DNA from 2 places in the Stenotrophomonas sp. Nf1 genome. Region 2 is predicted to be linked to the other one. Evidence: riboswitches for the same ligand, from Rfam matches in the RefSeq annotation. Region 2 holds a riboswitch; the other holds the start of a gene.

Region 1 (8,037 bases), on a different contig from region 2:
TTCAGCGGTACCGCATCGCCGGCCTGGGCGACCTCCAGCAGCGCCAGCGTGCGCGGCGGATCGGCCAGCGCGGCCAGTTCCTCGAGGATGCCGGCCACCGCCGGCAGCGCGGTTTCATCGGCCACCAGCAGCACCTGGCCGACACCCGCCGGTGGCTTCCATTCCCAGCCCTCGCTGCTGTCGGCACAGTCGGCATCGGGGGCCAGCAGCACCACGCGGTCGCCCGGGCGGGCGTGGATGGCCCAGCGCGAAGCCGGCCCGGTCTCGCCATGCAGGACGAAATCCACGTCTACCTCGCCCTGTTCCGCGCGCAGCTGGCGGATGGTGTAGGTCCGCATCGGCGGGCGCTGATCGTCCGGCAACGCCCGGTAGCGCGGATACCAGTCCTCGCCGCTGGGCACCTGCGGTAGGTCCTGGCCGGGCAAGGGGAAGAACACCTTGATGCGCTGGTCCGGGCCTTCGGTCTTCATCCGCGCCACGTCGGCACCGGTGAACACCATGCGGTCCAGGGAAGGGGAAAGAACGCGGCGCTCCTTCAGCGCCACCTCGAACAGGCGGTAGGTCTGCTGCGCAGCCATGGGGGAACCTCATGCGACGACATCGGATCGGCTGGCGGTCGTGCATCCACGCACTGGCTGGCTGGAGTCCCCAGCCTAGTCCGGTCACCGGTCGTCGCAAGCGTTGCGGGCATCACGGCCCGCCCTACCCCTGCGCGCTGCTCAATGGCCCGTGCAGGCTGCCTGTGCCGCGCGTTCACGCTGGTGTTCCCAGTACCAGAACACGAAGCCGGCGGCGAAGAACGCGGCCTGACCCAATGCCAAGTGCAGCGGGCTGGCACTGAGCAGCGGCGACACCACGCCGGCCACCACGGTGCTGATCATCAGCTGCACGAAGGCCTGCAGCGACGAGGCCAGGCCACGCTGGTGCGGGTACATGTCCAGCACCGCCAGCGCCAGGATCGGGAAGATCAACGCCATGCCCATGCCACCCAGGAAGATCGGCAGCACCGCCCACGGCAGCACGAACTGCGGCGCCAGTGCCACATAGCCGACGTTGAGCAGCACCGACAGCGCGCACAGGCCAAAACCGATGGCGACCTGGCGCGTCGGCGTGGTGTGGCCGGCCATGCGCCCGGACAGGAACGAGCCGGTGGTCATGCCACCAATGGTGGGAATGAACAGCCAGGCGAAGCCGCCCTCGCCCAGATGCAGGTGCTGCATCACGAACACCGGCGCCGAGGAGATGTACAGGAAGATGCCGCCGAAACCGATGCTGCCGGCCAGCGCCAAGCGCAGGAAGCGCGGATTGAAGCCGATGCGCACGTAATCGCGCAGCAGCACGCGCGGCGACAACGGTACGCGTGCCTCGACCGGATGGGTTTCCGGCAGGTAGCGCGCGGTGGCCGCCAGCAGCACCAGCCCGAACACCACCAGGAACCAGAAGATCAGCGGCCAGCCGGCGCCGCTGAGCAGGATCCAGCCACCGATGATCGGCGCGATCGCTGGCGCGATGCCGAACAGCATCGACACCTGACTCATCAGCCGCTGCGCGTCATGACCGTGGTACAGGTCGCGGATCACCGCGCGGCCGACGATCATGCCCACGCCCGCCGACAGGCCCTGCAGCGCGCGGAAGGCCAGCAGCGTGCTCAGGTCGGTGGAGAGCGCGCAACCGACCGAGGCGCCGACGAACACCACCAGGCCACCGAGGATCACCCGCTTGCGCCCCCAGGCGTCGGACAGCGGGCCGTGCGCCAGGCTCATCAGGCCGTAGAACAGCAGGTACACGCTGATGGTCTGCTGCACCGCCACCTCGTCCACCGCCAGGCGCTGGGCCAGCTGCGGGAAGGCCGGGAAAATGGTGTCGATCGAGAACGGACCGAACATGGCCAGGCCGGCGAGCAGCAGGGCCATGCGGCGGGTGGAAGGAGCAACAGCGGCGGTCATGGAAAAAGTGTCCGGCAGGGCCATGCGCGGCACGCACGGCCGGCGCCGGTCCCCTTGCGGCAGGGACGGCGCCAGATGAATACGAGAATACGGCCATCATAGGTGGGGATTGCACGCGATGCCATGCAGCGCTGCACAAAACGCACGACCGGGCCATCGGCCATTCAGGCCCGGCCGCACCGACCGGCGGCCGCCGGCGGGCCCGCAACGGGCTATAATCGGCGGGCAACACGGTGGGAGAAGCGGAACACCGCTGCCGAAGGCGCAACGCCCGTAATCGCTCAGGCCCGATACCACCCGTAACACAACTCTGGAGAGACCGGTTCGATCCGGCGCCGAAGGGGCACGAAGCTGCGGCCAGCCGCGCTTTTAAACTCTCAGGCAAAAGGACAGAGGGGCGCCCCGCAGACCGCCGACCGGCGGCTTGTGCCCGTGCGTGTGCCCTTTCCTGACGGATCCTTCGCCATGTCCCAGAACACCCCTTCCCTGCGTGAGCTCGAGCATCATTCCGCGTTCGTCGAGCGCCACATCGGCCCCAACGATGCCGAGATCGCGCAGATGCTCGACGTCGTCGGCCACGCGTCGCTGGATGCGATGACCGATGCCATCGTGCCGGCCAAGATCAAGTCGCCGGCGCCACTGGCACTGCCGCAGTCGATGACCGAAGTGCAGGCACTGGCGAAGATCCGTGCGATCGCCGACAAGAACACCGTGCTGCGCAGCTTCATCGGCCAGGGCTACTACGGTACCCACACGCCGAACGTGATCCTGCGCAACATCCTGGAAAACCCGGCCTGGTACACCGCCTACACCCCGTACCAGGCGGAAATCTCGCAGGGCCGCATGGAAGCGCTGATCAACTTCCAGACCCTGTGCGCCGACCTGACCGGCATGGAGATCGCCAACGCCTCGCTGCTGGACGAAGCCACCGCCGCCGCCGAAGCGATGACCCTGGCCAAGCGTTCGGCCAAGTCGAAGTCGGACACCTTCTTCGTGCACGACGCCGTGCACCCGCAGACCCTGGAACTGCTGCGCACGCGCGCCGAGCCGATGGGCATCGTGCTGCGCGTCGGCACTCCGGCCGAAGCGCTGGAAGCGGAAGCGTTCGGCCTGCTGCTGCAGTACCCGGACACCTTCGGCCAGGTCGGCGACTACAAGGCGCTGGTTGATGCCGTGCACGCACGCGGCGGCCTGGTGGCCGTGGCCACCGACCTGCTGGCGCTGACCCTGCTGGCCGCCCCGGGCGAATGGGGTGCGGACATCGTAGTCGGCAACAGCCAGCGTTTCGGCGTGCCGTTCGGCTTCGGTGGCCCGCACGCCGCCTTCATGGCCTGCCGTGACGCCTACAAGCGCTCGATGCCGGGCCGCCTGATCGGCGTGTCGATCGACGCGCAGGGCAACCCGGCCTACCGCCTGACCCTGCAGACCCGCGAGCAGCACATCCGCCGCGAGAAGGCCACCTCCAACATCTGCACCGCGCAGGTGCTGCTGGCGGTGATGGCCTCGATGTATGCCGTCTACCACGGCCCGGACGGCCTGACCCGCATCGCCCGCCGCACCCACCGCCTGGCCTCGATCCTGGCCACGGCGCTGCGCAATGCCGGCGTGCAGGTCGGTGGCGACTTCTTCGACACCCTGCACATCACCGGCGTGCATGCCGATGAGATCCATGCCAAGGCGCGCGCCGCCGGCTACAACCTGCGCGCGATCGACAGCGACTCGGTCGGCATCAGCCTGGACGAAACCACCACCCGCGCCGACGTGGTTGCGCTGGCTGCGGTGTTCGGTGCCCAGGCTGACGTCGACGCGCTCGATGCCAGCACCGCCGATGCACTGCCGGCCGGCCTGCTGCGCCAGTCCGCGTTCCTGACCCACCCGGTGTTCAACACCCACCACAGCGAGCACGAACTGCTGCGCTATCTGCGTTCGCTGGCCGACAAGGACCTGGCGATGGACCGCACGATGATCCCGCTGGGTTCGTGCACCATGAAGCTCAACGCCACCGCCGAGATGATCCCGGTGACCTGGCCGGAGTTCTCGCAGATCCATCCGCTGGTGCCGGCCGACCAGGCGCTGGGCTACAAGGAACTGATCGATACGCTGGAAGCGATGCTGGTCGAATGCACCGGCTACGACGCGGTGAGCCTGCAGCCGAACTCCGGCGCGCAGGGCGAGTACGCCGGCCTGCTGGCGATCCGCGCCTACCACCGCTCGCGCGGCGAAGGCCACCGCGATATCTGCCTGATTCCGGATTCGGCGCACGGCACCAACCCGGCTTCGGCACAGATGTGCGGCATGAAGGTGGTGGTCACCAAGACCGATGCCAACGGCAACGTCGATGTCGAAGACATCCGCGTCAACGCCGAGAAGTACAGCGACCGTCTGGCCGCGATCATGATCACCTACCCGTCCACGCACGGCGTGTTCGAGGAAGAAGTGGTCGAGATCTGCGAGATCATCCACCAGCACGGCGGCCAGGTGTACACCGACGGCGCCAACATGAACGCCCTGGTCGGCGTGGCCAAGCCGGGCAAGTGGGGTTCGGACGTTTCGCACCTGAACCTGCACAAGACCTTCTGCATTCCGCATGGCGGCGGCGGCCCGGGCGTCGGCCCGTGCGCGGTCAAGGAGCACCTGGCACCGTTCCTGCCGGGCAAGCTGGGTGACAACGGCCCGGTCGGCATGGTCAGCGCGGCCAGCTTCGGCAGCGCCTCGATCCTGCCGATCAGCTGGATGTACATCGCCATGATGGGCAGCGAAGGCCTGCGCAAGGCCACCCAGGTCGCGCAGCTCAATGCCAACTACATCGCCAAGCGCCTGGCCCCGCACTTCAAGACCCTGTACACCGGCCGCAACGGTCTGGTCGCGCATGAGTGCATCCTGGACGTGCGCCCGCTGGAGAAGACCAGCGGCATCGGCGCCGAAGACGTGGCCAAGCGCCTGATCGACTTCGGCTTCCACGCCCCGACCCTGAGCTTCCCGGTGGCCGGCACGCTGATGGTCGAGCCGACCGAGAGCGAATCGCTGCACGAGCTGGACCGCTTCATCGACGCGATGATCCAGATCCGCGAGGAAATCAGCGCGATCGAAGACGGCCGCCTGGACCGCGAGGACAACCCGCTGAAGAACGCGCCGCACACTGCCACCGCAGTGACCGCCAGCGAGTGGACCCACGCCTACCCGCGCGAACTGGCCGCCTTCCCGCTGGCCAGCCTGAAGCAGAGCAAGTACTGGCCGCCGGTGGCACGTGTGGACAACGTCTACGGCGACAAGAACGTGATGTGCGCCTGCATCCCGGTCGATGCCTACAAGGATGATGAAGTCGAGGCGTAATCCTTCGACCCGTCGGAAATGAAAACGGCCCGCGCGAGCGGGCCGTTTTCATAAGGGCGTGTGGACCAAGGTCCACACCCACAAAAAATCGATCACGGGTCCGGCATCTGTCCCAGGCTCAGCTGCCACGACACGCCGTAGCGGTCCTGCACCCAGCCATAGCGGTTGCTGAAATCGTAGTCGCCCACCGGCATCAGCCAGTGCCCGCCCTCGCCCAGCACGCGCGCGGCGCGTTCGAACTGTTCGGCGCCGGAGCACTCGACGAACAATGAGATCGACGGGCTGAAAGTGAAGTCGTGCACATCCAGGCTGTCGAAGCACAGGTAGTGGGTGCCACCGAGCAGGAAGATCGCCTGGCGCACCTGCCCGGGCACGCCGGCACCGGGCCCCTCCGGGTGGCGTTGCAGGGCCAGCAGGCGGAAATCGGCAAAGGCCTCGGCGTACAGGGCCAGAGCGGCCTCGGCCTGGCCGGTGAACATCAGGAACGGACGGCTGCGCAGCATGCGGTACTCCCGGTCGACGGGCCGATGACGGCCTACGCGATCAGCATCGCACGGCCGATGTGCAGCCCCCGTGGTAGTGCCGGCCGCTGGCCGGCAGCCTCGTCACGCCTCGCGCATGCGCCGGGCGATGGCGCTGCCCGCAGCGATCGTGGCGGTCAGCGCCACCATCGACAGGAACTGCAGGCGGGTGTGGGCCTCGCTCAGCAGCAGGCCGAAGATCAGCGCCAGGATGCCCAGCGCGCACACCGTCAGCCACGGGAAGCCGGCCATGCGGAACGGCAGGCGGGTGCCCAGGCGGTCGGCACGGCGGCGCAGCACCAGCTGCGAGACCAGCGACAGCGTCCACACCAGCAGGCAGGTGGAACCGACGATGTTGAGCAGGACCGGCAGCACCCGGTCCGGGAACAGCAGTTCCATCACGGTGGCGGCGAAACCGAACAGCACGCTGGCCAGCACGGCAATCACCGGCACCTGGCGCGGATCGGTCCAGCCCAGCACCGCCGGTGCTTCGCGGCGCTGCGCCAGCGAATACATCATGCGCGAAGCGCCGTAGAGGTTGGCGTTGAGCGCCGACAGCAGCGCGATCACCGCAATCAGTGTGATGGCGGTACCGGCGCCCGGGATGCGGGCGATATCCAGCACGGCGGCGAACGGCGACTTCAGCGCCTCGCTGGTCCACGGCACCACCGCGATGATCACGCTCAGCGAGCCGATGTAGAACACCAGGATGCGCCAGGCCACAGTGCGGATGGCACGGGCGATGCTGCGTTCGGGGTCTTCGGTTTCGGCCGCCGCCACCGCCACGATCTCGGTGCCGCCGAAGGCGAACACCACCACCAGCAGCGCCGCGCCGATACCGGCCAGGCCCTTCGGCGCGAAACCGCCGTGTTCGGTGAAGTTGCTCAGGCCCGGTGAGGTGACCTGCGGCAGCCAGCCCATCAGCAGCGCCACGCCGATGGCAATGAAGGCCAGGATCGCCACCACCTTGAGGATGGCGAACCAGAATTCGAACTCGCCGAAGTTCTTCACCCCGAGCAGGTTGATGGCGGTGAAGAACAGCATGAAGGCCAGCGCCGCCATCGGCACCGGTATGGCCGGCCAGACGGTGGCCAGCAGCCCGGCCGCCCCCACCGCCTCGGCGGCGATCACGATCACCAGCTGCACCCACCACAACCAGCCGACGGTGGCGCCCGCAGTGGCGCCCATGGCATCGGCGGCATACACCGAGAACGCGCCGCTGGTGGGTTTGGCCGCCGCCATCTCGCCCAGGGCGTTCATCACGATGATCACCAGCGCGCCGGCGACCAGGTAGGAGACCAATACCGCCGGACCGGCCGCCTGCACCCCCACGCCCGAGCCGAGGAACAGGCCGGCGCCGATGGCGCTGCCCAGCCCCATCATGATCAGCTGGCGCGGCTTGAGCGAATGCCCGAGGCGGGACGGTGAAGCGGTCGGAGTCGAATTGGGCATCGGCGGGGCTGGCGGCGGCTACAGGGGCGACACCTTACCCTGTCCCGCGCCTGCACGGATAGGCGCAGCGCAGCAGGTGGCTCAGGCCAGCGCAGGCTCGCCGACGTTGCCACCGATACGGGCCCGGTAGGCGCGCGGCGAGAAACCGGTTTCAGCCTTGAACTTGCGGGTGAAGGCGCTCTGGTCGCTGAAACCGCAGGCCTGGCCGATGCAGGCGATGCTGTCGTCGCCATGCAGCAGGTGCATGGCCATCTGGATCCGCAGCCGGGTCAGCACCTGCTGCGGGGTCATCTGGAATACCTTGCGGAAGCTGCGCTCCAGCTTGGACAGCGAAAAGCCGGTGATGTCCAGCAGGGTCTGCATGCGCACGTTCTCGGCGTAGTGCGCGTTGAGATGGGCCAGAGCCAGCCGCAGCTGCTCGTACTGGCTGCCCAGGCTGTCCTTCTGGCCGAGGTCGCGGGAAATGCCGATCAGGCCCTCGATGGCCCCATCGACCACCAGCGGACGCTTGCAGGTCAGGCACCAGCCCGGTTCGCGGTTGGCGAACAGATGCAGTTCCATCAGGTTCTCGATGACCTCGCCGGACAGCACGCGGGCGTCCTGGTCCACGTAGTCCGCGCTCAACCCGGTCGGGTAGATCTCCGCCGCGGTACGCCCGATCACGTCCTTGCGCGCGCGCAGGCCCAGCCGCCGCAGCATGGTCTGGTTGACGTGGGTGTAACGCCCCTGGCGGTCCTTCATGAAGAACAGCACGTCCGGGATGGCGTCGAACAGGGCTTCGATGT
Region 2 (8,037 bases):
GGCAGCGACAGCACCGCATCCCTCGCGGCGAAGCTGCAGGCGATGCGTCCACTCGCTGATGACCCGCATTTCGGCGTGCGTGAATGGGCGTGGCTGGCGCTGCGCACGGACATCGTGGCGGCACCGCTGCAGGCGCTAGAGTTGCTGTTGCCGTGGACAGATGAAGCATCGCCCTACCTGCGGCGCTTCGCCTGCGAAGCACTGCGCCCGCGGGGCGTGTGGGCCACTCACATCGCGCTGTTCAAGCAGCATCCAGAACATGCATTGCCGATGCTTGAAGCGCTGGCCAACGACCCCGAGCGCTACGTGCAGGATTCGGTCGGCAACTGGCTCAACGATGCCGGCAAGACCCAGCCGCGCTGGCTGCGCGATCTGTGCACGCGCTGGCAGCGCGAACATCACAGCAGCGCCAACGCCTACATCCGCAAGCGCGCACTGCGTTCGCTGCGGTAGTGCCGGCCGCTGGCCGGCAAGCCTCAAACCCTCAAGGAAGAACGCCATGTCGCACACGCTCATCGATCTCTACACCGCCACTCCCGCCTGGGCCGCACTGCCGCCCGAGCAACGCACCGCCTTCTTCGACCGCATCGGTGCCGGCATGCAGCAATTCGATCCGGCCCGCATCGCGGCGGTGGCAATGGGCAGCGTTGCCACCGGCTGGCATCGGTACTTCACCACCACCAACGCACTGGGTGCGGACGATGGCATGGCGCAGCACCTGACCGATCTGGCCGCGTTGTAGCAGCGCCTGCAGATGCCCACGGCACATGCGCCTGTCACCCAGACGCGGTAAACAGTGCATTGCCCCTGTCATCCGCACGGAAGTCGATCATGCAGAGCACGCTCCAGGTAACGCTGTACGGCCCGCAAGGCGACACGCCCGCGCTGCAGCTGCCGCAGGTGGAAGGACCGTCGGTGGCGATCCCGGAACCGGTCCTGCGCCGGCTGGTGTCCGATCTCTACACCGCCCGTTCCCTGCTCAATCCCGAGCAGCTGGATGAGGCGCGGCAGGAGCTGGGTCGCGTGCTGGAGCGCTGGGCCGACATCCATGAAGGGTTGCTGCTGGACGTGGAAGTGCATGGCAAATGAGCGATTTCGCGTGGCTGCGCGCCGATGGACGGTGCCGGTGCGCACATCGCTGAACCGCTTCCCCAGTTGCGGATGAAACATTTTGCACTGCGCAAAAGCTGTGCTATCAATACACCCCATGAACGCAGCCCGCGCCAGCTTTTACTTTTGGTATTACTTTCCGAAGCCCCTGGCGGAGGAAGGACTGCGCTCACCCTGAAGAAAGCTTCAGACGCATTCCCGAAAGCCGCCAGCGAACCTGGCGGCTTTTTTCATGCCGCCACGCTGGGGACCCCCAACGTTCCGGAGACCTCCCCCATGCCCCCGCACACCGACGACCTGCGTATCCGCACCATCGAACCGCTGACACCGCCTGCCCAGCTGCTGGCGATGCTGCCGTGTGACGATGAAGCCTCCGACACCGTCAGCGCCTCGCGCGCGGCCCTGCACCAGATCCTGCACGGCCGTGACGACCGCCTGGCCGTGGTGGTCGGCCCGTGCTCGATCCACGACCCGAGTGCCGCCATCGAGTACGCCCAGCGCCTGAAGCCGCTGCGCGATGCGCTGGCCGGTGAACTGGAAATCGTCATGCGCGTGTACTTCGAGAAGCCGCGCACCACGGTGGGCTGGAAGGGCCTGATCAACGATCCGGACCTGGATGGCAGCTTCAGGATCGACAAGGGCCTGCGCATCGCACGTGGCCTGCTGCGCGACATCAACAAGCTCGGCCTGCCGGCCGGCGTCGAATTCCTCGACGTGATCTCCCCGCAGTACATCGCCGATCTGGTGGCATGGGGCGCCATTGGTGCACGCACCACTGAAAGCCAGGTGCATCGCGAACTGGCGTCGGGGCTGTCGTGCCCGGTCGGCTTCAAGAACGGCACCGACGGCAACGTGAAGATCGCCGCAGACGCCGTGGGTGCTGCCTCGAATCCGCATCACTTCCTGTCGGTCACCAAGCAGGGTGGCACCGCCATCGTGTCGACCACCGGCAACCCGGATTGCCATGTGATCCTGCGCGGCGGCAAGCAGCCGAACTACGATGCGGCCAGCGTGGGCGAGGCCTGCCAGGCGCTGGCCAAGGCCAAGCTGCCGACGCGCCTGATGATCGACGCCAGCCATGCCAACAGCCTGAAGAACCCCGAGAACCAGCCGAAGGTGATCGAAGACATCGCCGTTCAGTTGGAAGACGGCGAACAGCGCATCGTCGGTGTGATGATCGAGAGCCATCTGGTCGGTGGCCGCCAGGAACTGGTGGAAGGCCAGCCGCTGGTCTACGGGCAGAGCATCACCGATGGCTGCATCGACTGGGACACCACCGTGACGGTACTGGAGCGACTGGCTGCGGCCGTGCGCGCCCGTCGCGGAGTGAAGGTGTCCGAAGCCGCCTGATGGAAGCCGCCTGAGTGCGGCATGTGTGTGGATGGCGGCCAGTGCCTGCGGGGGTGCGGCCGCGATCAGGGCCGGTCGGAGTTGGAGACCGGCCCGTCCGCACCGGCGATGCGCCTGGCGCTGCGTATGTGCGACAGCGCCAGGTACATCGCCGGGGTGGTGTGAACCCCGACCATTGACGATGCGGTTGACGCGGTAGATCCACGCCATGCGTGGATAGGGGCAGGCCACGGCGCGATTTCGGAAGAGTTGCATGGAATCTGCCTGCAGCTTCGGCCGAAGATCGGGGCCTCACCTGGCTGGACCCCGCCGATGCACGTTTTCCCCGACGACAGCCCGTTGCAGCCAGAATGCCGATCAGTTTCCGGAGCGGCCGCCATGGCCCTCGTACGCTTGAAAGGCGGCCCGATTGCTGATGACGCGATCTCCGTCATCGAGGACTGGTTCGAATCCTCGTCTCCCGCGACCACGGCAAGCCTGCTGGCGGAACTTGATGAGAGAATCGAGCTTTACCGCAACGAAGGAGACCAGGCGCTTCTGCGTACGACGTTGAAGGCCAGGGCGATGATCGCGGCCTCTGCCGACCAACCGCGCGATGATCGTGAGTCCACCTCTTCGTTCAAGGTGGTGCCTGCAGCATCCCTCGTTGGCGACTGGAGCTCGGACTGCGAAACGGATTGCGTGATCGTCGACGGGGATCTGAGCGTAGAAGGCACGCTGGCGCTCAATAATCTGGGCGAGACGCTGTGTGTGATCGTCCTGGGCAGTCTCAGCGCCCGCAATCTTGACTGTGGTGGTTGGGTCTTCGTGCGTGACGATCTTGCGTGTGAGCATCTCCATGCATGCTCGCTCAACGATGGGATTCTGGCCGTAGGGGGAAGCATCACCGTGCAGACCTATCTCGAGACCGGCACATACACACAGGTCGGTCGTGAGCTGTACGCCAGCTTCCTTTCCACCGTCCAGAACGAGATTGTCGTTGAGGGCGGGGTTCACTGCCCGGGCTTCAGTAGACGGTCTGACCCCGACTACCTGTCCGGATGGATGGATCCCGAGCTGCTCGAGCAGGTCGACGCCGGCAGCGATGACTGTGACAGCCCATGGAGTGTCTATCCCTCAGAGGCCTACCGGCTGCGCATCCTTGCAGGCGGGAGCCCGATGAACTCCCGCCTGCGCAAGTGATCCGGAAGCAGGCGCACCCGCCAGGCCGCGGTCAATGCACTTCGTCGTGATACACAAACTTCGGCATTTCCCAGCGGTAGTGGATCGCCAGCAGGCGCATCGCGAAGCCGCCGCCCAGGCAGCACAGAATGGCAGTGGCGTCGGCCACGCCCCAGTGCAGCAGCAGTAGATACGCCGCGCCGGTCAGCAGCGCGATGATCGCGTACAGCTCCTTCTGGAAGATCAGCGGCACCTCGTTGCAGAGGATGTCGCGCAGCACGCCGCCGAACGCGCCGGTCAGCATGCCGGCAATCAACACGATGGGGGTGGCGTGGCCCGCCTCACGTGCGATCGAGCAGCCGATCAGGGTGAAGGCGATCAGGCCCAGGCCATCGAGTACCAGGAAGGTGCGGCGGAAGTGGTGCATCCAGCGCGCCACCCAGGTGGCAATCAGCGCCGCGCACACGGTGAAGCCCAGGTACTCGGGATGCTTCACCCAGCCCAGCGGGTAGTGGCCGAGCAGGATGTCGCGCAGCGAACCGCCGCCGAGGGCGGTGACGCAGGCGATCATGACCACGCCGAACAGGTCCATGCGGCGGCGGCCGGCGGACAGCGCGCCGGTCATGGCTTCGGCGGAAATGGCGATCAGATAGATGATGGACAGCAGCATGGGGCAGGCTCCGGGCGCGGTGGGGCCGGCCATGCGCGTATACCGCCACTGCCTGCGCAATGACGGGATGACGATGACCGGTGCCGCTCCCGCTGTCCTTTTGCCTGAGAGTTCAGCGGCGTAGGCCGCGTGCCCCTTCGGCGGATCGTCCCGGGCATGCCCGGTGACCTCTCTCCAGCTCGGCGAGTCGAATGCATGGTTGGTGGGATTCCAGCCCACCGGCCTGAGCGATCATGGGAGCCTGCGCCTTCGGCGGGCGCCAGCGCGGCGCCTCTCTCCTGCATTCGGGCGCCAGTATATCCGCTGCAGTGCAGCACGGCATAATCCGGCCATGGCCCCGTCCCTCCGCCCCTGGTTCCTGTACCTGCTCGAATGCCGCGATGGCAGTTTCTACGCCGGCATCAGCACCGACGTGGACGCGCGTTTCGCCGCCCACCAGGCCGGCAAGGGCGCCCGCTACACCCGCGCCCGGCCGCCGCTGCGCATCCTGGCCGTGCGCGAATACCCGGACCGCGCCGCCGCCTCGCGCGCCGAATGGCAGCTCAAGCAGCAGCCGCGCGAACGCAAGCTGGCTTGGCTGCAGGCGCCGGATCCCGCGCTTTTGTAGAGCCGAGCCCGTGCTCGGCTGCTGGATGGGCGACGAGGCTCAGCCGAGCATGGGCTCGGCTCTACAGTAGATCCACGCCATGCGTGGATGGGCGCGTGCGGCCATGCCATGATCGCCCAGCCCTCAGCGCTGGAGACCCGGATGTCCGCCGTTGCCCTGTTGTTCGCTCTCTCCGCATCAGCCAGCCCCGCCGCCGACCCGGCCACCCTCGCGGCCATCGAAGCCACCTGCCACGACTACGTCGACGGTCAGCTGGAAGCTGATCCGCAGCGCGTCGCCCGTTCCCTGCATCCGGATCTGGCCAAGCGCGCGGTGCTCGGCGATACGCCCGACGAGCGACTCGGCCTGCGCCGGATGTCGAAGGAGGAGCTGGTCGCGCTGACGAAGCAGGGCGCGTTGAAGACCCCGAAGGATCAATGGGACCGTCGCTGTACGGTGCTGGACGTGACCGGCAACGCCGCCTCGGTGCGGCTGGAAACCCCGTGGTTCGTCGACTACTTCCACATGGGGCGCTTCGAGCAGCGCTGGGTCATCGTCAACGCGCTGTGGTACCCGAAGCCGAAGGCGGAATAACCCATGCGCGCTGCTGGCCGCGCATGGCTCTGCATCGTCGTGCTGGTCGCCGGCATCGCGCTGCTGCCTGGCCTGTTGTACCTGCTCGGGATGGCACTGGTGGATGGTCGACCGAAGCCGGCGGGCCGCGCCGCCAGTGATGTGGCAGCGTGCGGCACTGAACCACGGGTGGAATACCAACCGATGAATCCCTGGCGATTCGCCGCGCAGTTCTTCGACAAGGACGTGATGAAGAAGAAGGCGCCCGACGTGGAGCGGGAGGCCCTCTGGATTGCCCGAAGCCATCTGTCGCAGCAGCCCCAGCGCGGCATGCTGCGATGGCATCTGAGCAGCGCAGCACTGACGATCTGGATTACCCGGCACTGGGGCGCGGCGCAGATTGCCGACACGGCGAGGAAGCAAGGCTTCTGCCAGCAATGGTCGCGCCCACGGATGAAGTAGCGCCACACCATGCGTGGATGGCGTCAACGGGGTCAGAGCCCTTTCCTGCGGAAAGGGATCCGACCCCTGGGCTGCCGGCCCTACCGCTTCGGCCGCCGGTCGTCGCGGTCATCACATGGTCGAAACGGGGGTCCCCGGTGGCCCGACGGGGAAGTAGAGCCACGCCGTGCGTGGCTGAGCTCCATGCAGCCTGCACAGACATTCATCCACGCATGGCGTGGATCTACTGCACCGGCCGAGGAGGCGCGAGTGCGGCCCTACCGCTTCGGCCGCCGGTCGTCCTGGTCATCGCCGAAGATGATGCGTGCGCTGCGCTGGTAGCTCCAGTACGCCACTGCCCAGTTCAGCAGCACCACGATGCGGTTGCGGAAGCCGATCAGGAAGAACACGTGCGCGGCCAGCCAGAACCACCACGCCAGCACACCGGACAGCTGCAGGCGGCCTAGATGCACGATGGCCGCCATGCGGCCGATGGTGGCCAGGTTGCCGTAGTCGGCGTACGTGAACGGACCGGGTTCGGGCTTGCCGTGCAGGCGCGCGCGAATCACCTCGGCCACGTACTTGCCCATCTGCTTGGCGGCCGGTGCCACGCCGGGTACCGGCTTGCCGTCGGCCTGGCTCAGTGCGGCCAGGTCACCGGCCACGAACAGCTCCGGGTGACCGGGCAGGGTCAGGTCCGGCTGCACCTGCACGCGCCCGGCGCGGTCCAGCGGCACCTCCAGCGTACGCGCCAGCGGTGAGGCGGCCACGCCGGCGGCCCACACCACGGTGCGTGCCGGCACGAACTGATCGCCGAGCTTGAAACCCTGGCTGTCGATGTCGCTCACCGGGGTGCCGGTCAGCACTTCCACGCCCAGCTTTTCCAGCTGCCGGCGCGCCTTCAGCGAAAGCACTTCCGGGAACGAGGACAGCACGCGTGGCCCGGCTTCGACCAACCGCACCTTGGCGCTGGCCGGGTCGATGTGGCGGAATTCGTTGCGCAGCGTGTGCCGTGCAATCTCGGCCAGGGTGCCGGCCAGTTCAACGCCGGTGGGGCCACCACCGACGATGGCGAAGCTCAGCCATGCCGCCTTCTTCGCCGGGTCCGGCTCGGCCTCGGCGCGTTCGAACGCCAGCAGCAGCTTGCGGCGCAGCGCGATGGCGTCGTCCAGGGTCTTCAGGCCGGGCGCATCATCGGCCCATTGGTCGTTGCCGAAGTAGGCGTGGGTAGCGCCGGTGGCCAGCAGCAGGCTGTCGTAGTCCAGCGCGCTGCCGTCGGCCATGCGGATCTGCCGGGCCTGCTTGTCGATGGCCACCACTTCGCCCAGCCGCACTTCCACATTGCGCTGGTGGCCGAGGATGTGGCGCAGCGGTGCGGCGATATCCGGCGCGGACAGGCCGGCGGTGGCCACCTGGTACAGCAGTGGCTGGAACAGGTGATGGTTGCGGCGGTCGACCAGAGTGATGCGTATGCGCTCGCGGGCCAGCGCACGGGTGGCCCAGAGACCGGCAAAACCGCCGCCGACAACGACCAGGTGGGGAACGCGCTCACGACTCATCGACTCACTCCAGTGGGGGCATTGGGGGAAGCGCCTGGCATCTTCGCACGCCGGCCGCCTGTCACGTCAGCGCTCGCACGGATCGGCGATACTTGGGTTCAGGCACACGCCCCTGAGGAGCCCATGAGCGAACCGGAAAAGCGCATCGCCCTGTTGATCGACGCCGACAATGCGCCGGCCTCGAAGATCGACGAAGTCCTGGCCGAAGTGGCGCGCTATGGCGTGGCCAACGTGCGTCGCGCCTATGGCAACTGGAAGAGCCCGCGATTGAAGGGCTGGGAAGCGGTGCTGCACGAGTATGCGATCCGCCCGATCCAGCAGTTCGCTTACAGCAAGGGCAAGAATGCCTCGGACATGGCGATGGTGATCGATGCCATGGACCTGCTGTACGCGCGCAACCTGGATGGATTTGCCATCGTTTCCAGCGATGCCGATTTCACTCCGATGGTGATGCGCCTGCTCACCGATGGCGTGAAGGTGTATGGCTTCGGCGAGAAGAAAACGCCGGAACCGTTCGTCAATGCGTGTTCGAAGTTCACCTATCTGGAAGCGTTGGGCCAGACCCATGCCAGTGTGCCGGATGTCGA

Evidence for each region. A riboswitch is a leader RNA that binds a small molecule or an ion and turns the genes downstream of it on or off. The one in region 2 is predicted to bind glycine.
Region 1: another riboswitch for glycine. It lies ahead of gcvP (aminomethyl-transferring glycine dehydrogenase); the one in region 2 lies ahead of C9412_RS12230 (trimeric intracellular cation channel family protein).

The regions. Positions count from the first base shown of each region.
Region 1 is NZ_PYTV01000003.1:400,369-408,405, forward strand. Features, by position in the region: gene C9412_RS08405 (siderophore-interacting protein) at 1-578, opposite strand, end outside; gene C9412_RS08410 (multidrug effflux MFS transporter) at 720-1,946, opposite strand; glycine riboswitch at 2,247-2,349, shown strand; gene gcvP (aminomethyl-transferring glycine dehydrogenase) at 2,412-5,279, shown strand; gene C9412_RS08420 (VOC family protein) at 5,372-5,782, opposite strand; gene C9412_RS08425 (amino acid permease) at 5,885-7,252, opposite strand; gene C9412_RS08430 (AraC family transcriptional regulator) at 7,334-8,037, opposite strand, start outside.
Region 2 is NZ_PYTV01000006.1:38,603-46,639, forward strand. Features, by position in the region: gene C9412_RS12205 (DNA alkylation repair protein) at 1-453, shown strand, start outside; gene C9412_RS12210 (DUF6616 family protein) at 500-742, shown strand; gene C9412_RS12215 (hypothetical protein) at 832-1,089, shown strand; gene C9412_RS12220 (3-deoxy-7-phosphoheptulonate synthase) at 1,387-2,460, shown strand; gene C9412_RS12225 (hypothetical protein) at 2,839-3,642, shown strand; gene C9412_RS12230 (trimeric intracellular cation channel family protein) at 3,674-4,291, opposite strand; glycine riboswitch at 4,376-4,479, opposite strand; glycine riboswitch at 4,493-4,582, opposite strand; gene C9412_RS12235 (GIY-YIG nuclease family protein) at 4,623-4,898, shown strand; gene C9412_RS12240 (nuclear transport factor 2 family protein) at 5,040-5,471, shown strand; gene C9412_RS12245 (hypothetical protein) at 5,475-5,912, shown strand; gene C9412_RS12250 (NAD(P)/FAD-dependent oxidoreductase) at 6,170-7,450, opposite strand; gene C9412_RS12255 (NYN domain-containing protein) at 7,574-8,037, shown strand, end outside.